4 regions of the Streptomyces sp. NBC_00704 genome follow, and region 1 is predicted to be linked to each of the others. Evidence: riboswitches for the same ligand, from Rfam matches in the RefSeq annotation. Region 1 holds a riboswitch; each other region holds the start of a gene.
What was found. Region 1 has a riboswitch for cobalamin ahead of OG802_RS23750 (ribonucleoside-diphosphate reductase subunit alpha). Riboswitches for the same ligand answer to the same signal wherever they lie in the genome.
Positions count from the first base shown of each region.

Region 2: linked by a shared signal. The riboswitch ahead of OG802_RS28215 (CbtB domain-containing protein) and the one ahead of OG802_RS23750 (ribonucleoside-diphosphate reductase subunit alpha) in region 1 are both predicted to bind cobalamin.
Region 3: linked by a shared signal. The riboswitch ahead of OG802_RS30525 (ABC transporter substrate-binding protein) and the one ahead of OG802_RS23750 (ribonucleoside-diphosphate reductase subunit alpha) in region 1 are both predicted to bind cobalamin.
Region 4: linked by a shared signal. The riboswitch ahead of OG802_RS07990 (cobalamin biosynthesis protein) and the one ahead of OG802_RS23750 (ribonucleoside-diphosphate reductase subunit alpha) in region 1 are both predicted to bind cobalamin.

Region 1 covers NZ_CP109000.1:5,431,406-5,438,407, reverse strand. The annotation lists gene mctP (monocarboxylate uptake permease MctP) at 1-1,177, shown strand, start outside; gene OG802_RS23755 (GNAT family N-acetyltransferase) at 1,284-1,790, shown strand; cobalamin riboswitch at 1,843-1,978, shown strand; gene OG802_RS23750 (ribonucleoside-diphosphate reductase subunit alpha) at 2,102-4,486, shown strand; gene OG802_RS23745 (ribonucleotide-diphosphate reductase subunit beta) at 4,486-5,520, shown strand; gene OG802_RS23740 (GlxA family transcriptional regulator) at 5,795-6,760, shown strand; gene OG802_RS23735 (bifunctional albaflavenone monooxygenase/terpene synthase) at 6,771-7,002, opposite strand, start outside.
Region 2 covers NZ_CP109000.1:6,495,227-6,502,228, reverse strand. The annotation lists gene OG802_RS28230 (allantoin permease) at 1-715, shown strand, start outside; gene OG802_RS28225 (histidine phosphatase family protein) at 961-1,596, shown strand; gene OG802_RS28220 (CbtA family protein) at 1,747-2,511, opposite strand; gene OG802_RS28215 (CbtB domain-containing protein) at 2,531-2,752, opposite strand; cobalamin riboswitch at 2,790-2,948, opposite strand; gene OG802_RS28210 (cysteine desulfurase-like protein) at 3,094-4,323, shown strand; gene OG802_RS28205 (Fur family transcriptional regulator) at 4,427-4,861, shown strand; gene katG (catalase/peroxidase HPI) at 4,929-7,002, shown strand, end outside.
Region 3 covers NZ_CP109000.1:7,034,125-7,041,126, reverse strand. The annotation lists gene OG802_RS30535 (ABC transporter ATP-binding protein) at 1-424, opposite strand, end outside; gene OG802_RS30530 (FecCD family ABC transporter permease) at 421-1,434, opposite strand; gene OG802_RS30525 (ABC transporter substrate-binding protein) at 1,431-2,480, opposite strand; cobalamin riboswitch at 2,535-2,710, opposite strand; gene OG802_RS30520 (IS30 family transposase) at 3,035-4,228, shown strand; gene OG802_RS30515 (superoxide dismutase) at 4,355-4,996, opposite strand; gene OG802_RS30510 (FKBP-type peptidyl-prolyl cis-trans isomerase) at 5,236-5,652, shown strand; gene OG802_RS30505 (LysR family transcriptional regulator) at 5,840-6,688, opposite strand; gene OG802_RS30500 (SDR family oxidoreductase) at 6,793-7,002, shown strand, end outside.
Region 4 covers NZ_CP109000.1:1,796,066-1,803,067, reverse strand. The annotation lists gene cobN (cobaltochelatase subunit CobN) at 1-1,203, opposite strand, end outside; gene OG802_RS07995 (cobyric acid synthase) at 1,200-2,732, opposite strand; gene OG802_RS07990 (cobalamin biosynthesis protein) at 2,729-3,694, opposite strand; cobalamin riboswitch at 3,803-3,944, opposite strand; gene OG802_RS07985 (hypothetical protein) at 4,129-4,350, opposite strand; gene OG802_RS07980 (inorganic phosphate transporter) at 4,385-5,671, opposite strand; gene OG802_RS07975 (class II aldolase/adducin family protein) at 5,913-6,644, shown strand.

The sequences.
Region 1 (7,002 bases):
CCAGGCCGTGCTCGACGTGATGGGCGTCGGCGGCGGCGAGAACACCAACTGGTTCGTGAAGGACCTGCCGCTGCTCATCGCCTTCGGCGTGCTGGCGGCCTACACGTACTCCTCGGGTCTGCGGGCCCCCGCGCTGATCGCGTTCGTGAAGGACACCCTGATCTACATCGTCATCGCGGTGGCGATCATCTACATCCCGGTCAAGCTCGGCGGGTTCGACGACATCTTCGCCAAGGCCGGCGAGGCGTTCAGCCAGACCAACCCGGCGACGGGCAAGCCGCGCGGCGCGCTCGCCCCGGCGGACCCGGGCCAGTGGACCTACGCGACGCTCGCGCTGGGCTCGGCCCTGGCGCTGTTCATGTACCCGCACTCCATCACCGCGACGCTGTCCTCGCGCAGCCGTGAGGTGATCCGCCGCAACACCACGATCCTGCCGCTGTACTCGCTGATGCTGGGCCTGCTCGCCCTGCTGGGCTTCATGGCGATCGCGGCCGGCGTCAAGGTCACCAACGGGCAGCTGGCGATCCCGCAGCTGTTCGAGGACATGTTCCCGTCCTGGTTCGCCGGTGTGGCGTTCGCGGCCATCGGCATCGGCGCGCTGGTGCCGGCCGCCATCATGTCGATCGCGGCCGCGAACCTCTTCACCCGCAACATCTACAAGGACTTCATCAGGCCGGACGCGACGCCGGCCCAGGAGACCAAGGTCTCCAAGCTGGTCTCGCTGCTGGTGAAGGTGGGCGCGCTGGTCTTCGTCCTCACCATGGACAAGACGGTCGCCATCAACTTCCAGCTGCTGGGCGGGATCTGGATCCTGCAGACCTTCCCGGCCCTGGTCGGCGGCCTGTTCACCCGCTGGTTCCACCGCTGGGCGCTGCTCGCCGGCTGGGCCGTCGGCATGGTCTACGGCACCTTCGCCGCGTACGGGGTCGCCTCCCCCACGCAGAAGCACTTCGGCGGCTCCTCCAAGGAGATCCCGGGCATCGGGGAGATCGGCTACATCGGCCTGACGGCGTTCGTCCTCAACGTCGTCGTCGCGGTCGTCCTGACGTTCGTCCTGAAGGCGGCCAAGGCCCCCGACGGGATCGACGAGACGAAGCCGGAGGACTACGCGGCGGACGCGGGCGACCCGGGCGTGCAGGTCGAACTGCCGCCGGCCACCGCGGGCGCCTCGCACTAGCCACGCCGAGGGCCCTCACGGGCCGCGTGGCCGCGTGTTCGGCACGGGCGGGCCGCCGGAGAAATCCGGCGGCCCGCCCGCGTGCGTCTGCGGCACACTGCGCCGCATGGACATACGGATCAGGAAGGCGCTGCCCGCCGAGTACGCCCCCCTCGGCGACATCACCGCTCAGGCCTACCTCCGGGACGCTCTCCTCGACTACGGCGAGGAGGACCCGTACCTGCCCGTGCTGAAGGACGTCGCCGCGCGGGCGGCCGCCGCCGAGGTCCTGGTGGCCGTGGACGGCGACCGGCTCCTCGGGGGCGTCACCTTCGTGGCCGGTCCCGGTCCGGTCGCCGACATCGCGCGGCCCGGCGAGGCCGAGATCCGGGCGCTCGCGGTCGCGCACGCGGCGCGCGGCCGGGGAGCCGGGGAGGCGCTCGTGCGGGCCTGTCTCGACCGGGCGCGGGCCACGCCGGGCTGCACGGCCGTCGTCCTGTCGAGTCAGCGCGCCATGCGCACCGCGCACCGGATCTACGAACGTCTCGGCTTCGTCCGCACACCCGAGCGGGACTGGAATCCCGTGCCGGACCTGGACGACCTCACTCTGCTCACCTATCAGTTGACGCTCTGAAACCACCTCGACACAACATCTGGGGGTGGCGTGACGGACGAGCACAAGATGTATGCTCATGCTCGCTGTCGCCGCAGGGGAATCCGGTGCGAATCCGGAACTGTCCCGCAACGGTGTACTCGCGTGCATCCATACCCGTATGCGCACGCCTGTTCAGTCCGAGATCCTGCCGACAGCGTGCCCGGCCGTCCGGTCCGGGCCCCTGACGTCCGGGTCTCGCGGAGTGGACCGGTGGACGCGACGCCCCCGCGCGCTCGTGTGCTGCCCCCTGCCCTGCGCAAGGCCCCCTGCCGAGCGAGGGAGAGCCCCACGTGACCATCGCGCCCGCCGAACCGGCCTCAGTCACCGAGCTGAAGACCGACGGTCCCGGGACCGCGTTGCTGCGCACCCTGACCGAGCTGACCGCCGATCTGCCCGACGCCGACCCCGGCCGGGTCGCCGCCGCGGCCCTGCGCGGCCGGTCCGCCCGGGGCGCCGCCGAGATCACCGCGGAGCTGCGCGAGCTGGCCACGGAGGCGGCCGCCGGCCTGATCTCCGAGGACCCCGCGTACTCGAAGCTGGCCGCCCGGCTGCTGACGATCGGCATCGCCGCGGAGGCCGCCTCCCAGGGCGTCACGTCGTTCACCGAGTCGGTCGCCGTCGGCCACCGCGAGGGCCTGATCGCCGACCGCACCGCCGCGTTCGTGCGCGTCCACGCGGCCCGCCTCGACGCGCTGATCGACACCGCGGCCGACGACCGCTTCGGTTACTTCGGACTGCGCACCCTGCACAGCCGCTACCTGCTGCGGCACCCCCTCACCCGCAAGGTCGTCGAGACGCCCCAGCACTTCCTGCTGCGCGTCGCCGCCGGTCTGGCCGAGGACGACAGCGCCCGCGCCCTGGACGAAGTCGCCGCGCTCTACCGGCTGATGAGCCGGCTGGACTACCTGCCGTCCTCCCCCACGCTCTTCAACTCCGGCACCCGCCACCCCCAGATGTCGTCCTGCTACCTCCTCGACTCCCCGCTGGACGAGCTGGACTCCATCTACGACCGCTACCACCAGGTGGCCCGGCTGTCGAAGCACGCCGGGGGCATCGGGCTGTCGTACTCCCGCATCCGCAGCCGCGGTTCGCTGATCCGGGGCACCAACGGGCACTCCAACGGCATCGTGCCGTTCCTGAAGACGCTGGACGCCTCCGTCGCCGCGGTGAACCAGGGCGGCCGGCGCAAGGGCGCGGCCGCCGTCTACCTGGAGACCTGGCACTCCGACATCGAGGAGTTCCTGGAGCTGCGGGACAACACGGGTGAGGACGCCCGCCGCACGCACAACCTGAACCTCGCGCACTGGATCCCGGACGAGTTCATGCGCCGGGTCAACGCCGACCAGCCGTGGTCGCTGTTCTCCCCGGCCGACGTGCCCGAGCTGGTCGACCTGTGGGGCGAGGAGTTCGACGCGGCCTACCGCAAGGCCGAGGCGGACGGCCTGGCGAAGAAGACCATCCCGGCCCGTGACCTGTACGGCCGGATGATGCGCACCCTGGCGCAGACCGGCAACGGCTGGATGACCTTCAAGGACGCGGCCAACCGCACCGCCAACCAGACGGCCGAGCCGGGCCACGTCGTGCACTCCTCCAACCTCTGCACGGAGATCCTGGAGGTCACCGACGACGGCGAGACGGCCGTGTGCAACCTGGGCTCGGTGAACCTCGGCGCGTTCGTCGACACGGCGGCCGGCGACATCGACTGGGAGCGGCTGGACGAGACCGTCCGCACCGCCGTCACCTTCCTCGACCGCGTCGTCGACATCAACTTCTACCCGACCGAGCAGGCGGGCCGCTCCAACGCGCGCTGGCGGCCGGTCGGCCTGGGCGCGATGGGCCTCCAGGACGTCTTCTTCAAGCTGCGGCTGCCCTTCGACTCGCCCGAGGCCAGGGCCCTGTCCACCCGTATCGCCGAGCGCGTGATGCTCGCCGCCTACGAGGCCTCCGCCGAACTGGCCGAGCGCAACGGCCCCCTTCCCGCCTGGGAGAAGACCCGGACCGCCAGGGGCGTGCTGCACCCCGACCACTATGGCGTCGACTTCGCCTGGCCCGAGCGCTGGGCGGCGCTGCGCGAGCGGATCGCCGCCACCGGCATGCGCAACTCGCTGCTGCTCGCCATCGCGCCCACCGCCACCATCGCCTCCATCGCGGGCGTCTACGAGTGCATCGAGCCGCAGGTGTCCAACCTGTTCAAGCGCGAGACGCTGTCCGGCGAGTTCCTCCAGGTCAACTCGTACCTGGTGCGGGAGCTCAAGGAGCTGGGCGTGTGGGACGCGCGCACCCGGGAGGCGCTGCGCGAGGCGAACGGCTCGGTGCAGGGCTTCGCGTGGATCCCGGCCGAGGTGCGCGACCTGTACCGCACGGCGTGGGAGATCCCGCAGCGCGGCCTGATCGACATGGCCGCCGCCCGCACCCCGTTCCTGGACCAGGCCCAGTCCCTGAACCTGTTCCTGGAGACGCCGACCATCGGCAAGCTGTCCTCGATGTACGCGTACGCCTGGAAGTCGGGCCTGAAGACGACGTACTACCTGCGCTCGCGCCCGGCGACCCGCATCGCGCGCGCGGCCCGGGCCCAGGCGCAGCCGGAGGCGGCCGTCCCCGTGCAGCAGGCGGCCGACCCCGACGCCGTCGCCTGCTCCCTTGAGAACCCCGAGTCCTGCGAGGCCTGCCAGTGATGTCCACCGCACCCGAGACGACCGCGAAGACCGAGAAGAACCTGCTCGACCCGGGCTTCGAGCTGACGCTGCGCCCGATGCGCTACCCCGACTTCTACGAGCGCTACCGGGACGCCATCAAGAACACCTGGACCGTCGAGGAGGTCGACCTCCACTCGGACGTCGCGGACCTCGCGAAGCTGTCCGAGGGCGAGCAGCACATGATCGGCCGGCTGGTCGCGTTCTTCGCGACGGGCGACTCGATCGTGGCGAACAACCTCGTGCTGACGCTGTACAAGCACATCAACTCCCCCGAGGCGCGCCTGTACCTGTCCAGGCAGCTGTTCGAGGAGGCCGTGCACGTCCAGTTCTATCTGACGCTGCTGGACACCTACCTGCCCGATCCGCAGGACCGGGCGGCCGCCTTCGACGCGGTGGAGAACATCCCGTCCATCCGCGAGAAGGCCGGGTTCTGCTTCAAGTGGATCAACGAGGTCGAGAAGCTGGAGCGGCTGGAGTCCCAGGCCGACCGCCGCCGCTTCCTGCTCAACCTGATCTGCTTCGCCGCGTGCATCGAGGGCCTGTTCTTCTACGGGGCCTTCGCGTACGTCTACTGGTTCCGCAGCCGCGGTCTGCTGCACGGCCTGGCGACCGGCACCAACTGGGTCTTCCGCGACGAGACGATGCACATGAGCTTCGCCTTCGAGGTGGTCGACACCGTGCGCAAGGAGGAGCCGGAGCTGTTCGACGACCGGCTCCAGGAGCAGGTCGTCGACATGCTCCGGGAGGCCGTCGAGGCCGAGCTGCAGTTCGCGCGCGATCTGTGCGGCGAGGGCCTGCCCGGCATGAACACCGACTCCATGCGGCAGTACCTGGAGTGCGTCGCCGACCAGCGTCTGACCCGGCTCGGCTTCGCCCCGGTGTACGGCTCGGAGAACCCGTTCTCCTTCATGGAGTTGCAGGGCGTTCAGGAGCTGACCAACTTCTTCGAGCGCCGTCCGTCGGCGTACCAGGTCGCGGTCGAGGGCACCGTCGACCTGGACGAGGACTTCTGAGACCGGACCGCGGGAGGAGCGGCCCCCTCGGAGCCGGACCCCTCGGTCCGCGCGGTCCGCGCGGTCCGCGCCGCCTCGATCTGACGGTCGATCCGGCGCTCGTGGCGAAGTCCCACGAGCGCCGGACCCGCGAGGAGGAGGGCGACGGCCAGGACGGTGAGGTACTCACTGAGTGCGTTCATGAGGTAAGCGTCGTACGCGCCGGACACTCCTGACAGTGGCAGGACTGCCGTACACCTTCAAATTACTGCCACTTCGGGTGCACACTGGCGGCATGCTGAACAACGTCGCCGCGATCCTCCTGGACGGTGTGCACCCCTTCGAACTGGGCGTGGTCTGCGAGGTCTTCGGGATCGACCGCAGCGACGAGGGGCTGCCGGTCTACGACTTCGCCGTCGCCTCGGCGGAAGGGCCGACGCTGAGCACCCACGCCGGGTTCACCATGAACACACGGCACGGTCTGGAGCGGCTGGAGAGCGCCGACCTGATCGCCGTGCCCGCCGGGGACGCGTACGCCGGCCGGGAGTTCCCGCCGGAGCTGCTCGACGCGCTGCGCCGGGCCGTGGAGCGGGGCACGCGCGTGCTCAGCGTCTGCTCCGGCGCGTTCGTGCTGGCCGCGGCGGGCCTGCTGGACGGGCGGCGCTGCGCGGTGCACTGGCGGCACGCCGAGCAGCTGGCCCGGCAGTACCCGCGCACGCGCGTCGAGCCGGACGTGCTCTACGTCGACGAGGACCCGGTGATCACCTCGGCCGGGACGGCCGCGGGCATCGACGCGTGTCTGCACATCGTCCGCAAGGAGCAGGGCCCGGAGATCGCCAACCGGATCGCCCGGCGGATGGTGGTGCCGCCGCACCGGGACGGCGGCCAGGCCCAGTACATCGAGCGGCCGTTGCCCCGGTCGCGGTGCGACACCGTCGGCGAGGTGCTGGCCTGGATGGAGCAGCACCTCGACCAGGAGGTCACCGTCGAGCAGCTGGCCGAACGCGCCCACATGTCCCCGCGCACCTTCGCCCGGCGCTTCCAGCAGGAGACGGGCACCACCCCTTACCGGTGGCTGCTGCGCCAGCGGGTGCTGCTGGCCCAGCACCTGCTGGAGGCGACGGACGAGACGGTGGACGCGATCGCCTGGCGCGCCGGGTTCGGCACGGCGGGCGCGCTGCGCCACCAGTTCGTGCAGGCGCTGGGGACGAGCCCCAACGCCTACCGCCGCACGTTCCGCGGTCCGCGGGCCGTGGCCTGAGCCGCGGCCCTCACCCCGGTATCGCCCGCAGCAGCAGCCGGCGCGGCCGCAGCGTGATGCCGATGTGCGTCCGGTTGTCGGAGCCGGCCGCCGGCTCGAAGCGGAACGCGTTCGCCACCACCGCCGTGATCAGTGTCAGCTCGGCCATCGAGAAGTGGTCGCTCGGGCACTTGCGATTGCCCACGCCGAACGGCGTCATGGCGTATTTCGGCAGGTTCGGGGACCGGCCGGGCAGCCAGCGG
Region 2 (7,002 bases), 1.1 Mb from region 1:
GCTGGTCGTCCCGCTGGCCGTGGCGCTCGTCGTGATCAGCCAGATCAAGATCAACGTGACGAACGCGTACTCCGGATCGCTCGCGTGGACGAACTCCTTCACCCGCGTCACCCGGCACTACCCCGGCCGCCTGGTCTTCGTGCTGGTCAACCTGGCCTTCGCGCTCGTCCTGATGGAAGCCGACATGTTCAGCTTCCTCAACGACATCCTCGGCTTCTACTCGAACTGCGCCATCGCCTGGGTCGTCACCGTCGCCACGGACATCGGCGTCAACAAGTACCTGCTCCGGCTGTCCCCGCTCGCGCCCGAGTTCCGCCGGGGCATGCTGTACGCGGTCAACCCGGTCGGCGTCGTCGCGTTCCTGGCCGCGTCCGGCCTGTCCATCGCGATGTACTTCCACGCCCTCGGCGACACCCTCCAGCCGTACTCCCCCGTGGCCGCCGCCGTCATCGCGTTCGTCCTCACCCCGCTGACGGCGATCGTCACCAAGGGCCGTTACTACCTGCGCCGTTCGGACGACGGCATCGCCGAGCCGCTGCTCGACGCGGACGGCAACCCCAGCGCCACGACGTACGACTGCCACGTCTGCCGCCTGCCCTACGAGCGTCCCGACGTGGCCGCCTGCCCGACGCACGACGCGGTCGTCTGCTCCCTGTGCCTGAGCACGGACACGGTGGGTGACCACGTGCTGCCCGCCCGGCCGTCGACCGCCTGAACCGCGCCGCCGGGCGGCGGGCCCCGTCCCGCCGCCCGGCCTGCGCGCCGCGCCCCTGTGGTAGCTTGCCGACGCCGGTCGCACCCGTGTACGCATCCGCGGGCGCGCGTCGGGGGCCGCGGCCAGGACGCCGGGCGGCCGACGCCCGAACGGCCGCTGCCCGCACGGCGATCGACCGCCGACCGCCGACCGCGAAGTTCTCGGCACGGAGGCCGGCGAACCGCGCGCCTGTGGAGGAGCATCACGTGACGAGCCGTGTCACCTTCGTCTCGCCCGCCATGAACGCGTCGCTGCGACTGGCCCGTTTCGACGACGGAGCCCCGATCGACGACGCCGGGGCGGCCCGCGCCCGCGCGGCGGCCGGCGCGCTGCCCACGGGCGGGCGGGTCGTGACGTCTCCCACCGTGCGCTGCCGGGAGACGGCCGCCGCGCTGGGCCTCGCCCCGGAACGGGCGGCCGGTTCCCCGGCTGCCGCGAAACCAGTCGAGCCGGTGGAGCCGGTGGAGTTGGCCGGGCTGGACGTGGGGCGCTGGCGGGGGCTGACCCTCGCCGAGGTGGGCGCGGCCGAGCCGGAGGCGGTGGCGCGCTGGCTCGCCGATCCCGGTTGCGCGCCGCACGGCGGGGAGTCCGTCGAGGACCTGTGCGCGCGGGTGGCCCGCTGGCTGGAGTCGTCGTCGCGGGAGGGCCGCACCCTCGCGGTGGTCGAGCCGGAGATCGTGCGGGCGGCCGTCGTCCATGTGCTGGGGACGCCCGTGACGGCCTTCTGGCGGCTCGACGTGCCGCCGCTCACGGCCACCTCGCTCAGCGGGCGCGACGGCCGCTGGAACCTGCGGACCGGAGAGCCCCTGCGACCGGACGAGGCCTGTCCCGACGGGGCGTGACGCCGCGTCATCGGCCGTCGGAGGGGCGGGCGGAGGGGGTTCCCGGGGGCGGGCCGTCGTCGTCGCCGTCCGCCGTCGAGAGAGGGCCCCCGGGTGGTCCCAGGAGCCCTCTCGTCGTGCCGGTACCGGTCGACCCGCCTTGCGGACAGGTCAGTTGGGGGCGGCGGCCGTCGTGGTCGTGCCCGCGGGCCTCGTCGCCGGGCGGGGATTCAGCAGCCGCTCGGCCAGTTCGCCGAAGGCGAGGCCGAACGCCGCCCACATCGTCGCCTGCATGGCGAGCGACGAGAGGCGGAACCGCCACAGCAGCGTGGCCGGGAAGTCCGCCGGCACCTCGTTGACGGCGGGCAGGAACCCGTACGCCAGGCCGATCACGACGACGAAGCCGGCCACGGACACCACCGTGGCGTTCCAGTTGCCGAGTCTCGGCGCGAGCCGCTTGCCGGCGATGACCGCGGCGATCGCCAGGAGCACGCCGAGCACCATCATCAGGAAGTACAGGGTGGTGCGCTTGGCGATCGTGTCGTGGTCGCCGACGGCGGGCGGGTTGGCCGGGTACTTGAGGAAGGGCACGACGTACACGGTGAGCAGTGCGGCCCCGGACAGCAGCAGCGCCGTGGCCCGGGGGCCGAAGCGTCCGACGCGGCCCAGGGCGAAGCAGTAGGCCATGGCGGCGATGCCGCCGAAGGCCACCCCGTAGACCAGGACGCCGGTGGCCAGACCGGCGGTGGACTGCAGGCTGCGGGAGACGAGTTCGACCTCGTGCTCGTGCGCGGGGGCGTGGGACTCCTCGAAGCCGATCGCGCTGTCGACGCTCGGCTCACCGAGGAAGTACGCCACCACCAGGGCGAGCACGCCGGCCCCGAGGCCGGCGAGCATGCCCCGGACGAGCAGGTTTCTTACCGTTGCGGAATTCATGCGGGTGCGGCGCCCCTTGTCAGTGGCAGGGGAAGCCGAGCAGGTGACGGGCGTCGTGCACCCACTCGTGGACGCCCTCGCCGGAGACCACGGCCGTGGCGCCCTGCTCGGCGCCGACGAAGTAGAGCAGGACCAGCATCAGGACGCCGAAGAAGACGGCCCAGGGGGCGATGTCCCTCAGCGGCAGCTTGGCGGGTACGACAGGGCTGGTGGCGGTCGGCTGGGCGACATGCTGCGCCATGGGCAGGGCCTCCTCTGGGAGTTCGCGTCCCATCTCGGTGGTGCACAGGACGACGGCCCCGGGTCTGACTCGCGATGCGCGCCCTTGCGGGGCGGCGCACCGATCACAGTGGCGCGACCGTGCCGGATTCCCACCGGCTTCCGTGACTTCCGTCGTCGATATCAGAGCGACGGTACCGTGTGTCGCGTCCATGGCCAATAGCGCATCACCTGGCGTGACGGTGTTCTCGGCCGCCGGGTGGCCCGGATCACGCGTCGGCGCCGGGCGCGCAGGCCGCGGCGGCGCCGGCCCGCGGCGCGATCCACTGGTGGGGCGGCGCGACCGGTGCCAGAGTCGGGGCCATGCCCATCGACGTCGTCGCCCTCCGGTCCCACTTCCCCTCCCTCGCCCACGGGTTCGCCTTCTTCGACGGGCCGGGCGGGACGCAGACGCCCGCGCCGGTCGCCGAGGCGATCGCCCGGACCATGACCGGGCCGCTGTCCAACCGCGGCACGGTCAGCGCCTCCGAGCGCAACGCCGAGTCGGCGGTCGCCGGGTTCCGGGCCGCCTACGCGGATCTGCTGGGGGCGCCCGCGAACGGCGTCGTGCACGGGCGCAGCGCCACGCAGCTCACCTACGACTTCTCACGGCACCTGGCCAAGACCTGGCGGCCGGGCGACGAGATCGTCCTGAGCCGGCTGGACCACGACGCGAACGTGCGCCCGTGGATCCAGGCGGCGGAGCGCGCCGGGGTGACCGTGCGCTGGATCGAGATCGACGAGGCGACCACGGAACTGGACCTCGGCTCCTACGAGCGGGCGCTGTCGTCCCGGACGCGGCTGGTCGCGGTGACGGCGGCCTCGAACGTGCTGGGCTCCGTGGTGCCGGTGCGCCGGATCGCCGACCGGGCGCACGAGGCCGGCGCGCTGGTCCACGTGGACGGGGTGCACTACGCCGCGCACCGCCTCGTGGACGTGCGGGCGCTGGGCGCCGACCTGTTCGTCTGCTCGCCGTACAAGTTCCTCGGGCCGCACTGCGGTGTGCTCGCCGGGTCGCCGGACGTCCTGGAGGCCCTCGCGCCGGACAAGCTGCTGCCCTCCAGCGACGCCGTGCCGGAGCGCTTCGAGTTCGGGACGCTGCCCTACGAGGTGCTGGCGGGCGCAACGGCCGCGGTGGACTTCCTGGCGGACCTGGACGGCGGTGCGCCGGACGCGCCCCGCAGGGAGCGGCTGCGGCGCTCGCTGGAGTCCCTGCACGAGCACGAGAACGCGCTGCGCGCCGGGATCGAGGAGGGGCTGCGGGCGCTGGGCGACGACGTCACCGTCCACTCGAAGGCGGCGGACCGCACGCCCACGCTTCTGATGACCCTGGAGGGCCGGGACGCCCGGGAGGCGCAGGCGCATCTGGCGGCGCGGGGCGTGGTGGCCCCGGCGGGCTCGTTCTACGCCCACGAGGTCTTCGCGGCGCTGAAGCTGCCGGACCCGTCGCTGCGGGTGGGGCTCGCGCCGTACAACGACGCCGGGGACGTCGACCGGCTCCTCGACGGGCTGTCCTCGTTCCTGCGCCCGGCGTCCCCGCGCACGGCCGGGTGAAGGGCGGGGTGAACGGCCCGGTGCGCGGCGGCGCGCGGCGTTCTCCAGACTTGCATCGTTCGTTTTATTGAATCGTTCGTGTTTATGCCGTAGGTTCGACGTCATGACAGCCCCCCGTACTCCGACCACCGCCGAGGAGCTGCGCGGTGCCGGCCTGCGGGTGACGGCCGCCCGGGTCGCGCTGCTCGAGACCGTCCGCGAAGGCGATCACCTGGACGTCGAGGCGATCGCCTCCGGCGTCCGCGGCCGCGTGGGCCACATCTCCGTGCAGGCCGTGTACGAGGCCCTGCACGCGCTGACCTCGGCCGGCCTGGTGCGCCGCCTGGAGCCGCCGGGCAGTCCGGCCCGGTTCGAGGGCCGCGTGGGCGACAACCACCACCACCTCGTGTGCCGCTCGTGCGGCGTCGTCGCCGACGTCGACTGCGCGGTCGGCCACGCCCCCTGCCTGACCGCCGTCGACGACCGCGGCTTCGCCATAGACGAGGCCGAGGTCATCTACTGGGGCCTGTGCCCCGACTGTTCGACCGCCCGCACCTGACCACCCGCAGCGCCTCGACCTGCGGTTTCGTGAGCATGTGATCCGACCAGTCCAGAAGGATTCCCCCATGACCGAGAACCATGACGCGATCGTGACCGAGCCGAAGGCGGCGGAGGCAGGTGGCTGCCCGGTGGCGCACGACCGCGCCCTGCACCCGACCCAGGGCGGCGGCAACCGCCAGTGGTGGCCGGAGCGGCTGAACGTGAAGATCCTGGCGAAGAACCCGGCCGTGGCGAACCCGCTCGGCGAGGACTTCGACTACGCCGCGGCGTTCGAGGCGCTCGACCTCGCCGCCGTGAAGGCGGACATCGCCGAGGTGCTCACCACCTCGCAGGACTGGTGGCCGGCCGACTTCGGCAACTACGGCCCGCTGATGATCCGCATGGCCTGGCACAGCGCGGGCACCTACCGCATCAGCGACGGCCGCGGCGGCGCCGGCGCCGGCCAGCAGCGCTTCGCGCCCCTCAACAGCTGGCCGGACAACGCCAACCTGGACAAGGCCCGCCGTCTGCTGTGGCCGGTCAAGAAGAAGTACGGCCAGTCCATCTCCTGGGCCGACCTCATGATCCTCACCGGCAACGTGGCCCTGGAGCAGATGGGCTTCGAGACCTTCGGCTTCGCCGGCGGCCGCGTGGACGTCTGGGAGGCCGACGAGGACGTCTACTGGGGTCCCGAGACCACCTGGCTCGACGACCGGCGCTACTCCGGCGACCGCGAGCTGGAGAACCCGCTCGCCGCCGTGCAGATGGGCCTCATCTACGTCAACCCCGAGGGCCCCAACGGCAATCCGGACCCGCTGGCCTCGGCCCGCGACATCCGCGAGACGTTCCGCCGGATGGCGATGAACGACGAGGAGACGGTCGCGCTCATCGCGGGCGGTCACACCTTCGGCAAGACGCACGGCGCGGGCCCGGCCGACCACGTCGGCGACGACCCCGAGGCCGCCTCGCTCGCCGAGCAGGGCCTCGGCTGGAAGAGCAGCTTCGGCACCGGCAAGGGCGGCGACACCATCACCAGCGGTCTGGAGGTCACCTGGACCTCCACGCCGACCCGGTGGAGCAACGGCTTCTTCGACAACCTCTTCGGCTTCGAGTGGGAGCTGACCGAGAGCCCGGCCGGCGCCAAGCAGTGGGTCGCCAAGGACGGCGCGGGCGCGGGCACCGTCCCCGACGCGCACGACCCGTCCAAGCGCCACGCCCCGACGATGCTCACCACCGACCTGGCGCTGCGCTTCGACCCGGTCTACGAGCAGATCTCGCGCCGCTTCCACGAGAACCCCGACCAGTTCGCGGACGCGTTCGCCCGCGCCTGGTACAAGCTGACCCACCGTGACCTGGGCCCGAAGTCGCTGTACCTCGGCCCGGAGGTCCCGGCGGAGACGCTGCTGTGGCAGGACCCGCTGCCGCAGGCCGAGGGCGAGGTCATCGGCGCCGAGGACATCGCGGCCCTCAAGGCCAAGCTGCTCGACTCGGGACTGACCGTCTCTCAGCTGGTGTCCACGGCGTGGGCGTCGGCGTCCTCCTTCCGCGGCAGCGACAAGCGCGGCGGCGCCAACGGCGCCCGCATCCGCCTGGAGCCGCAGCGCGGCTGGGAGGTCAACAACCCGGACGAGCTGGCGCAGGTGCTGCGCGTCCTGGAGGGTGTGCAGGCCGAGTTCAACGCCGGCGCGAAGAAGGTCTCGCTGGCCGACCTGATCGTCCTGGGCGGCGCGGCCGCCGTCGAGAAGGCCGCCAGGGACGCGGGCCACGACGTGGAGGTCCCCTTCACGCCGGGCCGGGTGGACGCCTCGCAGGAGCAGACGGACGTCGAGTCGTTCGCCGCGCTCGAGCCGACCGCCGACGGGTTCCGCAACTACCTCGGCAAGGGCAACCGCCTGCCGGCCGAGTTCCTGCTGCTCGACAGGGCGAACCTGCTCGACCTGAGCGCGCCCGAGACGACCGTCCTGGTCGGCGGCCTGCGCGTGCTGGGCGCCAACCACGGCCAGTCCTCGCACGGCGTCTTCACCGAGACCCCCGGCAAGCTGACGAACGACTTCTTCGTCAACCTGCTCGACCTCGGCACGACCTGGTCGTCGACGTCGTCGGACCAGACCCTCTTCGAGGGCCGCGACGCCGCCACCGGCGAGGTCAAGTGGACCGGCA
Region 3 (7,002 bases), 1.6 Mb from region 1:
CGGAGAGGGTGTGCCAGGACTGCTCGGCCCGGTCGGTCAGGCCGGTGCGCGCCAGGGCCTTCGCGACGGCCCGTGTGTCGGCCGCCGTCGGGGGCGTCCAGGCGCGGCGGTGCGGGATGCGGCCGAGCGACACGACGTCGCGGACGCTCAGTTCGGTCTGGGTGTGGGCGTGCTGCTCCACGGTGGCGATCCGCTGGGCGGTGGCCCTGCGCCCGGCCTCGGACAGCGGGCGCCCGTCCAGGGTGACGACTCCGGCGGTGGGTTCGAGGATCCCGGCGAGGAGTCTCAGCAGCGTCGACTTTCCCGAGCCGTTGGGACCGAGCAGGCCGACGGTCTCGCCGGGACGCAGGACGAGAGTGACGCCGTCGACGACGACCTTGTCGGCGAGGAGCCTCGCGACGCGGTCCGCGTGCAGGCTGCTCATGTCCTTCTCCGTCCGCGGTGGAGCACGACCACGAATGCGGGGACGCCGATGAGGGACGTCACCACGCCCACCGGGACCTCCTGGGGGTCGAGGACGGTCCGGGCGAGGGTGTCCACCCACACCAGGAACACGGCTCCGGTCAGTGCCGTGACCGGCAGGAGGCGGGCATGGCCGGAGCCGGTGAGAGCGCGGGTGGCGTGCGGGAGGACCAGGCCGACGAAGCCGATGGCGCCGGCGCAGCTCACCAGGGCGGCGGTGAGCAGCGCGGTGGCGCAGAGCAGTACCAGGCGGGTGCGGGCGACGCGGACGCCCAGTCCGGCGGCGGCTTCGTCGCCGAAGGCGAAGGCGTCCAGGGTGCGGGCGTGCCCGAGGCAGACGGCCAGGACGACGGCGAGTACGCCGGCGCAGAGCAGCACCTGTCCCCAGTCGGCGCCGGTGAGCGAGCCCAGCAGCCAGAACAGCACGCCCCGGGTGGTCTCGGCGCCGGCCGAGGTGAGGACGATGAAGGAGGTCAGAGCGGAGAACAGCTGCATGGCGGCCACCCCGGACAGGACGACTCGGTCGGTGCTTCCCCCGAGGGTGTGGCTGAGCAGCAGCACCAGGGCGAAGGAGAGCAGCGCGCCGAGGAAGGCGCCCGCCGACAGGGACACCGCTCCCCCGCCCACTCCCAGCACGACCACCGCGACCGCCCCCGTGGACGCACCGGACGACACGCCGAGCACGAACGGATCGGCCAGCGGGTTGCGCAGCAGTGACTGCATGACCGTCCCGCACACGGCGAGCCCGGCCCCGCACACGGCGGCGAGCAGCGTGCGCGGCATCCGCAGGTTCCACACGATGCCGTCGCGCAGCGGGGCCAACGTGCTCTCGCCGAGGCCGAGATGGGCCGCGACGGCCGCCCAGACGTCCCCCGTGGAGATGTCGGCCGGTCCGATGGTCACAGCCACGGCTGTGGAGGCCAGCAGCGCGGCCAGTCCGCAGACCGACAACACGAGTGTGCGGACGCTCACTTGGCGAGTCCGAAGTCGCGCAGACCGGCCGCGACCTTCTCGATCCCCTCGATCGTGCGGATGGACGGGTTCATCGCCTGGCCGCTCAGCAGGACGTACCGGTTCTTCCGCACTGCGCTCAGGTTGCGCGTGGCGGGGTGGGTCTCGAGGAAGCGGATCTTTGCGGCGGCGGTCTCGGCGGTCTGCTGCTTGCGGGTCAGGTCGCCGATCACGATGACGTCGGGGTCACGGTCGGCGACGGTCTCCCAGTTGATCTGGGGCCATTCGTCGTGGGTGTCGGAGAAGGCGTTCTTCGCTCCGACGGCGCGGGTGATGGCGCCGGGCGCGCCGCAGCAGCCGGCCAGGTAGGGCGACTGGGAGTTGGCGAACCAGTACATGAGTGAGACGTCGGAGGCGTCCAGTGCGGCGGTGGCGGTGCGTACCCGCTGCTTCAGCCGCGTGACGAGCTTCTCCCCGCGCTCCTCGACGCCGAACGCGCGGGCCAGGTCGCGGATTTCGCCGTACACGGCGTCGAGGGTGAGCGGCTCGCTGCGCGATCCGTCGCCGCCGCTGTCGTTGTCCTTGCCCGAGCAGTCGGACGGTGAGACGTACGTGGGCACGCCGAGCTTCTCGAACTGCTCGCGGGTGGCGACCCCGCCCTTGCCCAGGGTGGAGACGAACGAGGCGGTGACGAAGTCGGGTTCGGCGTCCAGGACCTTCTCGAAGGAGGGCGTGTTGTCGGCGAGGCGCGGCACGGACGCGTTGGCCTCCTCCACGCCCTTCATCACCGGGTCGGTCCAGGTCGCCGTACCGGCCATGCGGTCGGCGAGGCCGAGGGAGAGCAGGATCTCCGTGGTGCCCTGGTTGAGGGAGACGGCCCGTTCGGGGACCGACCTCAGGGTGACCTCGTGGCCGCAGTTGTCGATCGTGACCGGGCGGCCGGCGGCGGAGGTCGCCTCCGGTCTCGCGCCATCGCCGCCGGAGGAGGCGCAGGCCGTGAGCAGCAGGGCGGACGCGAGAACGAGCGCCGGAGCGCGGAGAAGAGCGGGGGTGCGGAGCACGGGTATGCCTTTGGGGTCGGGGCTCGTACGCGGAGCCTGGCCTGCGGACGTCCCCCGCGCCGGGGCGCGGAGGTGCCAGCAGGTCTTCGGACTCGGGTTCGTCCGGACGGGACGCCTTCCCGGTTCCCCAGTGGCGTCGTGCCCCGCCCGTCCCCCTCACCGCTGCGCGTCAGCTCCGGATTCGCACCGGATTCCCTGGCCTCGGGTGTGGCTCGACTGGCCTGTCGAGGCTATCAAGGCGATCGCCGGGTCAGGTCGTGCGGTGGGTCACGGGTGCCATCCGCAGGCGGTTCAACGGAAGGCCCCCGCAAGCCGGAGGCGGGTTCTATTGATCCCCGCAACACCCTGGAGTTCAGGGAGTTGCGGGGATCGTGGATTTTGAGGTGCTGAAGGCGAAGTTCTTCGAGGCGCTGGATCGGGAGGACGGCGGCATCACCGCTGCCGCTCGCGCAGTCGGAGTGAACCGCAATACGGCGTTCGGATGGGCCCGTCAGGCTGGTGTCCGAGGTCGCGGCAAGCCCGGCACATCCGGGCATCCCGGTCGGGCGGAGTACGAGCGGCTGCGTGCGGCCGGAGTCCATCGCCGCGATGCCGCCGCGCAGGTCGGCGTCCACGAGCGCACCGCTCGGGACTGGGACCAAGGGATCCGGCAGATCGGCCACTCGCGCCTGCATGCAGACGGCCGCCTGATCGACTATACGACCGGTGTGATCACCATCGTTACTGCCGCGTCGAAGCCGTCCGTTGCCGCGGTCGAGGCCGGGCTGCACCCCCGTTTCCTCACCGTGGCCGAGCGGGAGCTGATCGCCGACATGCGCCGTGAGGGCCGCTCGCTGCGCGCGATCGGACGGGCACTCGGCCGGCCGGCCTCCACCGTCAAGCGTGAGATCGACGCCCGTGCGGTCAACGGCGTCTACCGGCCGCACCAAGCCCAGCGGGCATGGGCGAAGAGCCGGTCGCGTCCAAAGGACTCCAAGCTGGCCCGGGAAGGAGCGTTGCGCGACTTCGCTACGGCCAAGCTCCAGGAACGCTGGTCGCCCGAGCAGATCTGCCACGCTCTGCTCATCGAGTTCCCCGACGACGAGAGCATGCGCGTGAGTCCGGAGACGATCTACCAGGCGGTCTACGTCCAGGCCCGCGGCGGACTGCGCCGCGAGGTCGCCCTGGCGCTGCGCACCGGACGCACCCGCCGCAAGCCCCACCGCAGCCCGGAGCAGCGCACTCGCCGCTTCGTCGACGAGATGGTGATGATCTCCGAGCGGCCGCCGGAGGTCGAGGACCGGGCTGTTCCTGGCCACTGGGAAGGCGATCTGATCGTCGGCCCCCGCAGCGAGAGCGCGATAGTGACCCTGGTCGAGCGCTCCACCCGCTACGTCCTGCTCGGACATCTGCCCGGCGGGCACACGGCCGAGGAAGTCCGCGATGTGCTGGTGCCGCTGATCCAGACCCTGCCCGAGCACCTGCGTGGCTCGCTGACCTGGGACCAGGGCTGCGAGATGGCCGCGCACAAGCAGTTCACCGTGGCCACCGGCGTGCCAGTCTACTTCTGCGACCCCCACTCGCCCTGGCAGCGCGGATCGAACGAGAACACCAACGGCCTGCTGCGGCAGTACTTCCCCAAAGGCACCGACCTCTCCGCGCACAGTCCCGCAGACCTCGAACACGTTGCCCAGCAACTCAACGGCCGGCCACGCAAAACGCTCGGCTGGAGAACCCCAGCCGAGCGCCTGCGTGATCTACTGACGGCCGCATAAGCCATCAGGTGTTGCGAGGACCCCGAGAATCCGCCGGAGGCTTGCGGGGGCATTCCCGTCCCCCGTGCCGAGGGTGAGAAGACGATCACGCGCAGGTCGCGCTCACGCGCTCATGCGCTCACGCGCTCAGGGCGCGAGCAGCAGGCTGTCGCCCCGCTCCTTGGCGGCGGCGTAACGCCTGGCCACGTCCTGCCAGTTGACGACCGCCCACATGGCGTCGATGAAGTCGACCTTCTGGTTCCTGTACTGCAGGTAGAAGGCGTGCTCCCAGGCGTCGAAGACCAGGATCGGGGTGGAGCCCTGGCCCACGTTGCCCTGGTGGTCGTAGACCTGCTCGACGATGAGACGACCGGACAGCGGCTCGTAGGCGAGGACGCCCCAGCCCGAACCCTGGGTGGTCGCCGACGCCTTGGTCAGCTGGGCCTTGAAGTTCCGGAAGGAGCCGAAGGACTCGGCGATGGCGTCCGCGAGTTCGCCCGTGCCGTCCTTCTCCAGCGGCTCGCCGCCGCCGTCACCGGTCATGTTGTGCCAGTAGACGGAGTGCAGGATGTGCCCGGAGAGGTGGAACGCCAGGTTCTTTTCCAGGCCGTTGATCGAGCCCCAGGACTCCTTGTCCCGCGCCTCCGCCAGCTGCTCCAGCGTGTCGTTCGCGCCCTTGACGTACGCCGCGTGGTGCTTGTCGTGGTGCAGCTCGATGATCTCCGGGCTGATCACCGGGGCGAGCGCCGCGTAGTCGTAAGGAAGCTCCGGGAGCGTGTAAACCGCCATGTCCAACGTCCTCCGACGTTATTGCGAGTGATGTGCAGTTGCACGTTAACAGCACAAGCAACGCGTTGCCGATAGGCGTCGGACCCAGGACGCCGGACGTGTCCCGTCCGGGCGCGAACTCGGCGGCCACGGCTCATGCTTCTCCGCGCGCTCCCGGTAGCGTGGCCGTCTACCGCACGAGGTGTTCATGTGTCCGGCCGCCGGCCTGACGGCCGTCGACGGAGAGTGGCAAGGCTGCGATGAGCGAACCGACGAAACCCGAGGTCGACGTTCCGGAGGGGGACGCCCCTGGCGAGCTGGTTGTCCGGGACCTGGTCGTGGGCGGCGGGGTCGAGGTCAAGCCGGGCATGGTGGTCAGGGTCCACTACGTGGGGGTGACGTTCGAGTCCGGGAGGGAGTTCGACGCCTCCTGGGACCGGGGCCTGCCGTTCAAGTTCGCCCTGGGCGGTGGCAAGGTCATCAAGGGCTGGGACCGGGGAGTGAGAGGGATGAAGGTCGGCGGTCGGCGCGAGATCATCGTCCCTCCGCGTCTCGGGTACGGCGATCAGTCGCCCTCGCCGTCGATCCCGCCGGGTTCGACCCTGGTCTTCGTGGTGGACCTGCTGGACGCGTATTCCGGCGTGACCGGGTGGAGCAACCCCCAGTGGGGGCGCTGAGCCGTCCTGGGGCCGGGGCCGCCAGGTGTAACGACCTGTGAGGTCGGGGACGCGGTCGGCCCGGTGACGTCGGTGCGGGGTGGTCGTTTTCGTGCGGCGCGGTGCGGCTGGGTGCGCCGGGGGCCGCGGGCCGGCCGGACGGCGTTCCCGAAGTCCCGCGCGGTGTCCCGGCGTCGGCCGCCTTCGGTCACAGGGCGGTGGCGGCGCGGACCAGGCCCGCGACCGCCGTGGAACGGCTGTGTGGCGGCCAGGCGATGACCGTGGTGACGTGGGGGGCGTCGGCGACCGGTACGGCGGCGAGGTCTTCGCGCAGGCCGGTGCGGCCCGACTCCGGCACGACCGCGCAGGCCCGGCCGAGGGCGATGAGCTGGGTGAGTTGCGTGTGGTCGCGCACCTGCGGTCCGGGGCCGTCCGGGAAGGTGCCGTCCGCGCGGGGCCAGCGGGGCAGGGGCAGGTCGGGAAGGCCGGTGACCTCGGCGAGCCGCACGTGAGGGCGGGCGCCGAGAGGGTGGCCCGCCGGGAGGACCGCGACTTGTCCCTCGGAGTGCAGGTCCTCGGTGTCGAAGCCGGCCGTGTCGTCGAACGGCCGGTGCAGCAGGGCCACGTCGGCCCGGCCGTCGTGCAACAGTCGTGTCTGCTCGCCCGGCCCGCACAGCACGACGTCCACGGCGACGGCGCCGGGCTCGGCGGCGTAGGCGTCGAGGAGTTTCGCCAGCAGTTCACCTGAGGCGCCCGCCTTCGCGGCCAGGACCACCGCGGGGCGGCCGGTCGCCGCGAGGGCGGCCCGGCGGGTACGCCGTTCAGCGGCCTCGACGGCGTCCAGCGCCGCGCGCGCCTCCCGCAGCAGCACCGCCCCCGGCCCGGTCAGGGCGACACCCCGGCTGCCGCGCTCCAGCAGGAGGGTGCCCAGGCGCCGTTCGAGCCCGCCGATCGCCCGCGACAGCGGGGGCTGGGCGATCCCGAGCCGCTGCGCGGCCCGGCCGAAGTGCAGCTCTTCGGCGACCGCGACGAAGTACCGCAGCTCACGTGTCTCCACCCCGCCAGCCTAACCGGCCCGGCCAGGGGCGATACCCGGGCGGTATCGCCGTCCACCCGGTCGGTCTTGGACGCCCTGCCCGACGGGAGAGAAGTATCGACGTCATGAGTGAGACGAACACCGTGAACCATCAGAAGGTCGCGCTGGTGACCGGGGCCAACAAGGGCATCGGGTACGAGATCGCCGCCGGGCTGGGCGCCCTCGGCTGGTCCGTCGGCATCGGCGCGCGGAACGAGGAGCGGCGCGAGGCCGCCGTGGACAAGCTGCGCGCGGACGGCGTCGACGCGTTCGGCGTGCCGCTGGACGTGACCGAC
Region 4 (7,002 bases), 3.6 Mb from region 1:
CTCCTCGGTGAGCCATTCCACGTCGTGGCCGCCGGCGGCGATGAGACGGTGGATCAGCTCGTCGCCGTCGTCGGGATGCCCCTCGACCACGTAGCCCGCGTCCCGCAGCGCGTCGAGCACGCGCACGGCCGAGACGGGCGTGTCCAGGCCGACGGCGTTGCCGACCCGCGAGTGCTTGGTCGGGTAGGCCGTGAAGACCAGGGCGAGCTTCTTCTCGCCGTTCGGCTTGTGCCGCAGCCGGGCGTGCCGGACGGCGATCCCGGCGACCCGGGCGGCCCGCTCGGGGTCGGCGACGTACACGGGGACGTCGTCGGGCCCCTGCTCCTTGAAGGAGAACGGGACCGTGACGATCCGCCCGTCGAACTCCGGGATCGCGACCTGCATCGCCGCGTCCATGGGGGACAGGGCCGCGTCGGACGCCTCCCACGCCGCGCGCGACGACGTCAGGCACAGCCCCTGGAGCACCGGCACGTCCAGCTCGGCGAGCGCGCCGACGTCCCAGGCCTCCTCGTCGCCGCCCGCCGACGCCTGCGAGGCGTGCGTGCCCCCGGAGGCGAGGACGGTGGCGACCAGGACGTCGCAGCGGCCGAGGATCTCGTACAGCCCGGCGTCCGCGCCGCGCAGCGAACCGCAGTACACCGCGAGGGCGTTGGCGCCGCGCGCCTCGACCGCTTCGCACAGGGTGTCCACGAAGGCGGTGTTCCCGCTCAGCTCGTGGGCCCGGTAGAACAGCACGCCCACGGTCGGCCGGCCGTCGCGGAGTTCGTAGGAGCCGTGGACGCCGTACTCCGGCATCGCGCGCGGCTCCTCGAACCCCTCGCCGGTCAGCAGGACGGTGTCGGACAGGAAGCGCGCCAGCTCGGCCAGGTTGGCCGGGCCGCCCGCCACGAGATACCGCAGCGCCTCCGCCACCACGCCGGCCGGCGCCGACGACTCGGCCATCAGCTCGGCGTCCGGCACGCTCTCCCCGCCCAGCAGCACGGTGGGCACGCCGGACGCCTTCAGCACGGCCAGCCCGTCCTCCCAGGCGCGCTTCCCGCCGAGCAGCCGGACGACGGCGATGCCGGCGCCGTCGAGCAGCGCGGGCAGCTCCCGCTCGACGTCGACGCGGGTCGGGTTGCCGATCCGGTAGTCGACGCCGGTGGCGGCCCGGGCCGCCAGCAGATCGGTGTCGGCGGTCGACAACAACAACACTGTGCTCATGCGGGCGCTCCCGGTGGGATGAAAGGCAGTCCTTGCGGCGCGCCCGACTCGATGAGCCGCCGGAGCGCGCCGGTGTCCGCGTGCTGTTCGATCAGGTCGCCGAGCCGGTCGAGCTGCTCCTCGCGCAGCCCGGCGAAGGAGGTGTCGGGGGCCGGTGTGAACCGGCGGCCCGCGGCCGCCGCCACCTCGCGCAGGAACGCCCGCCGGAACCCGTCCGACTCCAGCGAGCCGTGCCAGTGCGTGCCCCAGGTCTGCCCGACCCGGCAGCCGTCCAGGGCGCGTCCCTCGCCGTCGCCGATGAAGGTCTCGCCCCCGGTGACGTCGGCGACCCCGTGATGGATCTCGTAGCCCTCGACCCGCTCGCCCAGGGCGACGCCGGCCGGCCGGGTGAGGGTCTTCTCGCGGGCGAACCGCACCCGGACGGGGAGGACGCCGAGCCCGTCGACCCGCCCGCGCCGGCTCTCGACGTCGTCCTCGATGTGCTCGCCGAGGATCTGGAAGCCGCCGCAGACGCCGAGGACGGGCCGCCCCTCGGCGGCCCTGCGCAGGATCGCCTCGGCCAGGCCGCGTTCGCGCAGCCACCGCAGCGCCCGCACCGTGCCGCGGGTCCCCGGGATCACCACCAGGTCGGCGTCGGCCAGCTCCTCGGGACGGTCCACGAACCGCACGACGACGCCGGGTTCGGCGGCCAGCGCGTCCACGTCCGTGAAGTTCGACATCAGCGGGACCGCGCAGACGGCGACGCGCAGCACGTCCTCCCCGACCGGCGCGGCGGTGTTCGACTCGCGCACGGTGCCCCGCAGCGACACCCTCAGGCCGTCCTCCTCGTCGATGCCGAGCCCGTGCCGGAACGGCAGCACGCCGTACGTGCGCCGCCCGGTGAGCCCGTGCAGCATGTCCAGTCCCGGCTCCAGCAGGGAGACGTCGCCGCGGAACTTGTTCACGAGGAACCCGGCGACCAGCGCCTGGTCCTCGGGGGACAGCAGCGCGACGGTCCCGAAGAACGAGGCGAAGACCCCGCCGCGGTCGATGTCGCCCACGACCAGCACGGGCAGCCCGGCGTTGCGGGCGATCCCCATGTTGACGATGTCCGTCCGCCGCAGATTGATCTCGGCGGGACTTCCGGCCCCCTCACAGATCACCGCGTCATACGTGCCCCGCAACTCGGCGAGACAGTCGAGAACGGTCCCGAGGAGCTGCTGCTGCCGCCCGCCGTGGTAGCCGCGGGCGCTCATCTCGCCCACCGGCCTGCCCAGCAGCACCACCTGACTGCTCCGCTCCCCGCCGGGCTTGAGCAGCACCGGGTTCATCAGCGCGGTCGGCTCGATGCGGCAGGCCTGCGCCTGCATGGCCTGCGCCCGCCCGATCTCGGCGCCCTCGCGCGTGACGAACGAGTTCAGCGACATGTTCTGCGCCTTGAACGGCGCGACCTTCACCCCCTGCCGGACCAGCCACCGGCAGATCCCGGCCGTGACGACGCTCTTGCCGGCGTCGGAGGTGGTGCCGGCCACCAGCAGGCCCCCGCTCATGACATACGCCCCTTCCGCGCGTCGAGCGCCCTTGTCGCGACCCGGCGCGCGGCGACGGTCACGCCGAGCGCGAGCAGGCCGACGCGGCGCGAGAGCCGCGCCGCACGTTCGATGTCCCCGGCGACGACGGGCCGCCCGGCCGCCCCGTTCAGCACGGGCCGGTGCTCGACGCGGCCGCCGTACGACAGGGTCCCGCCCAGCCGCACCCCGAGGGCGCCCGCGAAGGACGCCTCCACCGGGCCGGCGTTGGGACTGGGGTGCCTGCGGGCGTCGGCGCGCCAGGCCCGCACCGCGCCCCGGGGGTCGTCCCCGGCGGCCGCGGCGAGCACGGCGGTCAGCCGCGCCCCGGGCCAGCCGGCGACGTCGTCGAGCCGCGCCGACGCCCACCCGTAGCGCAGATGGCGCGGCGACCGGTGCCCGACCATGGCGTCGAGGGTGTTGACGGCGCGGAACCCGGCCAGCCCCGGCACACCGGCCACGGCGCCCCACACCAGGGCGCCGACGACGGCGTCGGAGGTGTTCTCGGCGACGGACTCCACCACGGCGCGGGCGATCCCGTCGGCGTCCAGGGCCTGCGGGTCGCGCCCGCACAGCCGCGGCAGCCGTTCCCGGGCCGTGTCGACGTCCCCGGCCTCCAGGGCGCGCGCGATGCCCCGAGCCTCGCGCACGAGGGAGGCGCCCCCGACGACGGACCAGGTGGCGGCGGCGGTCAGGGCGACGGATGCGGTGGGGGAGCGGCGCACGGTCCGCGCGGCGACGGCCCCCAGGGCGACGGCGCCGCCCGCGCACACCGCGGTGTGCAGGGCGCCCCAGCCCCGGTGGTCCCGCCACAGCAGCCGCTCCACGGCGCCCGCGGCCCGGCCGAACGCGGCGACCGGATGCCCTCGGCGGGGGTCGCCGAGGAGCAGGTCGCCGAGGAGGCCGGCGGCGGCGCCGTACGCGTGAACGCGATCGGCACCCATCGGCTCAGCCGGCCGTGCGGGCGGCCGACGGGCTGGGGGTGGCGCGCGAGGCGCTCGACGGGCAGCCGAACATGGCTATGTGTCCTCACTCAGGGTGTCCACGCCCTGGTTCGACGAGACCGCGGCGAGAGTTCCTGGCTCCCGGGGGTTACTACCCCGGTGACAGTGGCGGGACCGCGCCGGATTCACACCGGCTTCCTCTTCTGCCGCCGTACATGGCCCGGGCAGTCCACCACGGGCCCGGAAGGGCCGTCAACTTGCCGTTGACCTGCGGGGGGAGAGTGTGCAGAACCCCACACGCGGGCGATCGCCGCGGTCACACGCGAAGGGGTGCGGGACGGCGACCCGTCCCGCACCCCTCGGTGTCCCTGTGCCCCGATGTCCGGGTGGCCCGGTGGCCAGGTGTTCTGCTGTTCCGGTGTCCTGGTGGCCCGTCAGGCCACGATCAGGGAGATCCCGTACGCCACCGCCGCCGCGCAGGCGGCGAAGCACGCGTACGCGCCCGTCACCGCGAGGGCGGCCGAACCGCCCTCGGCCGTGGCGCGCTCCTGGCGCGACAGGCCCATGATGCCGAGGGTGAACAGGGCCACGAGGCCCACGGTGACCACGAGGCTGACGCCGAACACGGAGCCCAGGGCTGCCCAGTCGATCTTCATGACGCTTCTCTTCCTTCGTGCCGGACGGGCCGGATCAGACGGCCGCGGCCGGCGGCACGGCGGGGGCGACGGACTCCGGGACCGCGACCGAGGCCGGGACCGGCATCGGGGCCGAAACCGGGGCCGGGGAGGGGATGGTCGCCGTCAGATCGTCGGCGAGGGAACCCGCCGGGGGCGGGGCGACGGCCGCGATCGCCGTCGTGACGACGCCCGCGGGCTCCTCGGTGTCGTTGACGTTGGAGGCGTCGACGACCTCGCGCCGGGAGATCTTCCAGATGGCCGCGCTGGAGGCGATCAGGAAGACGGCCACCACGGCCGTGCCCCAGTCGCCCAGGCCGGTCACCTTCTCGGCGAGCGCGCCCACCAGGGCCGCCGCCGGCAGGGTCAGGCCCCAGGCCACGAACATGCGGGTCGCCGTGGACCAGCGGACCACGCCCCCCTTGCGGCCCAGGCCCGCGCCCATCACCGAACCGGAGACCGAGTGGGTGGTGGAGAGGGAGAAGCCGAGGTGGGAGGAGGCCAGGATGACCGTGGCGGCGCTGGTCTGGGCGGCGAAGCCCTGCTGCGGCTGGAGTTCGGTCAGGCCCTTGCCCATGGTGCGGATGATGCGCCAGCCGCCGAGGTAGGTGCCGAGCGCGATGGCCATGCCGGCCGAGAGGATGACCCAGGTGGGCGGGTCGGAGTCGGGGGCCACGGCGCCGCCCGCGACCAGGGCGAGGGTGATGATGCCCATCGTCTTCTGCGCGTCGTTGGTGCCGTGCGCGAGGGAGACCAGCCCGGCCGAGGCGATCTGGCCGGTGCGGTAGCCCTTCGCCGCGGCCCTGCCGTCGGCCTTCTTGCCGAGGGTGTACGACAGCCGGGTCGCGAACATCGCGGCGACGCCCGCCACGATCGGCGCCGCGACCGCCGGCAGCAGCACCTTGGTGACCAGCACGTCACCGTGGACCGCACCGCTTCCCGCGGAGGCGACGGTGGCGCCGATCAGACCGCCCATGAGGGCGTGGGAGGAGCTGGAGGGCAGGCCCACCAGCCAGGTCAGCAGATTCCAGAGGATCGCGCCGACCAGGGCGGCGAAGATGACCTCGGGACGGATGCCGGTCTCGTCGACGAGACCCTTGGAGATCGTGTTGGCGACCTCCACCGAGAGAAAAGCGCCCACAAGGTTCAGCACGGCGGACATCGCCACCGCGACCTTGGGTTTGAGTGCACCGGTCGAGATGGTCGTGGCCATCGCGTTGGCGGTGTCGTGGAAACCGTTCGTGAAATCGAACGCGAGTGCGGTGATAACCACAATCGCGAGGATCAGCGAGAAGCTTTCCATTTACCCAGGCAATCGTTCGAAGTCATTGGTGTGTCGACCGTAGGCAATCCGGGTGAACGGAAGATGAACTGGGACGGGCGTCGGGGTGTCGTTCTCCGGGGCTGTTCCCCGCCCCGTCCGACGGCCCTTCCACCGTGCCCGGCGCGGCAGTTGACGGCACGCCCGCCGGCCCGCGCCGCCGGGCGCGCGGAAGGCGCCGCGACCGGCCCCGGGAACCGCCGTCCCCTGGCAGGATCGCGGTATGGCCGACCAGCGACGCGAGCAGACGGACGCCCCGGATCCCGGGCCCGGCGGGCAGGACCCGACCCCGCGCCACACCAGGCGCGCGACCCCCGAGGAGGCGCGGGCCTGGGACGCGCTCGTGACGACGGCCCGCCGCACGGTGACCGACGGCCTCGTCGTCGGCACCTCCGGCAACGTCTCCGTACGCGTCGCGGACACCGTGCTGGTCACCCCGTCCGGAGTGCCCTACGACCGGCTCGCCCCGGACGACGTCACCGGCGTCGACCTCACCGGACGCCAGGTGCTCGGCGCCCTGGTCCCGACCAGCGAGCTGCCCATGCACCTCGCCGTATACCGCTCCTGCGACGCCGGGGCCGTCGTCCACACCCACGCCGTGCACGCCACGGCCGTCTCGACCCTCGTCCCGGAACTCCCCCTCGTCCACTACATGGCGGGCGCCCTCGGCGGACCCGTCCGGGTCGCCCCCTACGCCACCTACGGCACCGAGGAACTGGCCGAGAACATGCTCCGCGCGCTCGACGGCCGCAGCGGCTGCCTGCTGCAGAACCACGGCACCCTCACCCACGGCGCCACCCTCGACCAGGCCTACGACCGCACCGCCCAACTCGAGTGGATGTGCCGGCTCTGGCTCACGGCCTCGTCCGTCCCCGGCCGCACCCCGACACTGCTGACGAACGACCAGCTGACACAGGCGACGACCCGCCTCCACACCTACGGCCAACACCCCTGACCCCCACCCCACCACCCTCCGCTCCACCCCACCGCCCCCGGCCCACCGCCTTCCGCCCGGTGCCGCCGTGTCCGGCCCGCCGCCTTCCGCTCGGTGCCGCCGTGTCCGGCTCACCGCCCTCCGTTCCGTGCCGCCGTGTCCGGCTCACCGCCCTCCGCTCCGTGCCGCCGCGCCCGCACCGCCGTGTCCGGCCCGCCGTCTTCCGCTCCGTGCTGCCGTGTCCGGCTCGCCGTCTTCCGCTCCGTGCTGCCGCGCCCGGCTCACCGCCCTCCGTTCCGTGCTGCCGCGCCCGGCTCACCGCCCTCCGTTCCGTGCCGCCGCGCCCGCACCGCCGTGTCCGGCCCGCCGTCTTCCGCTC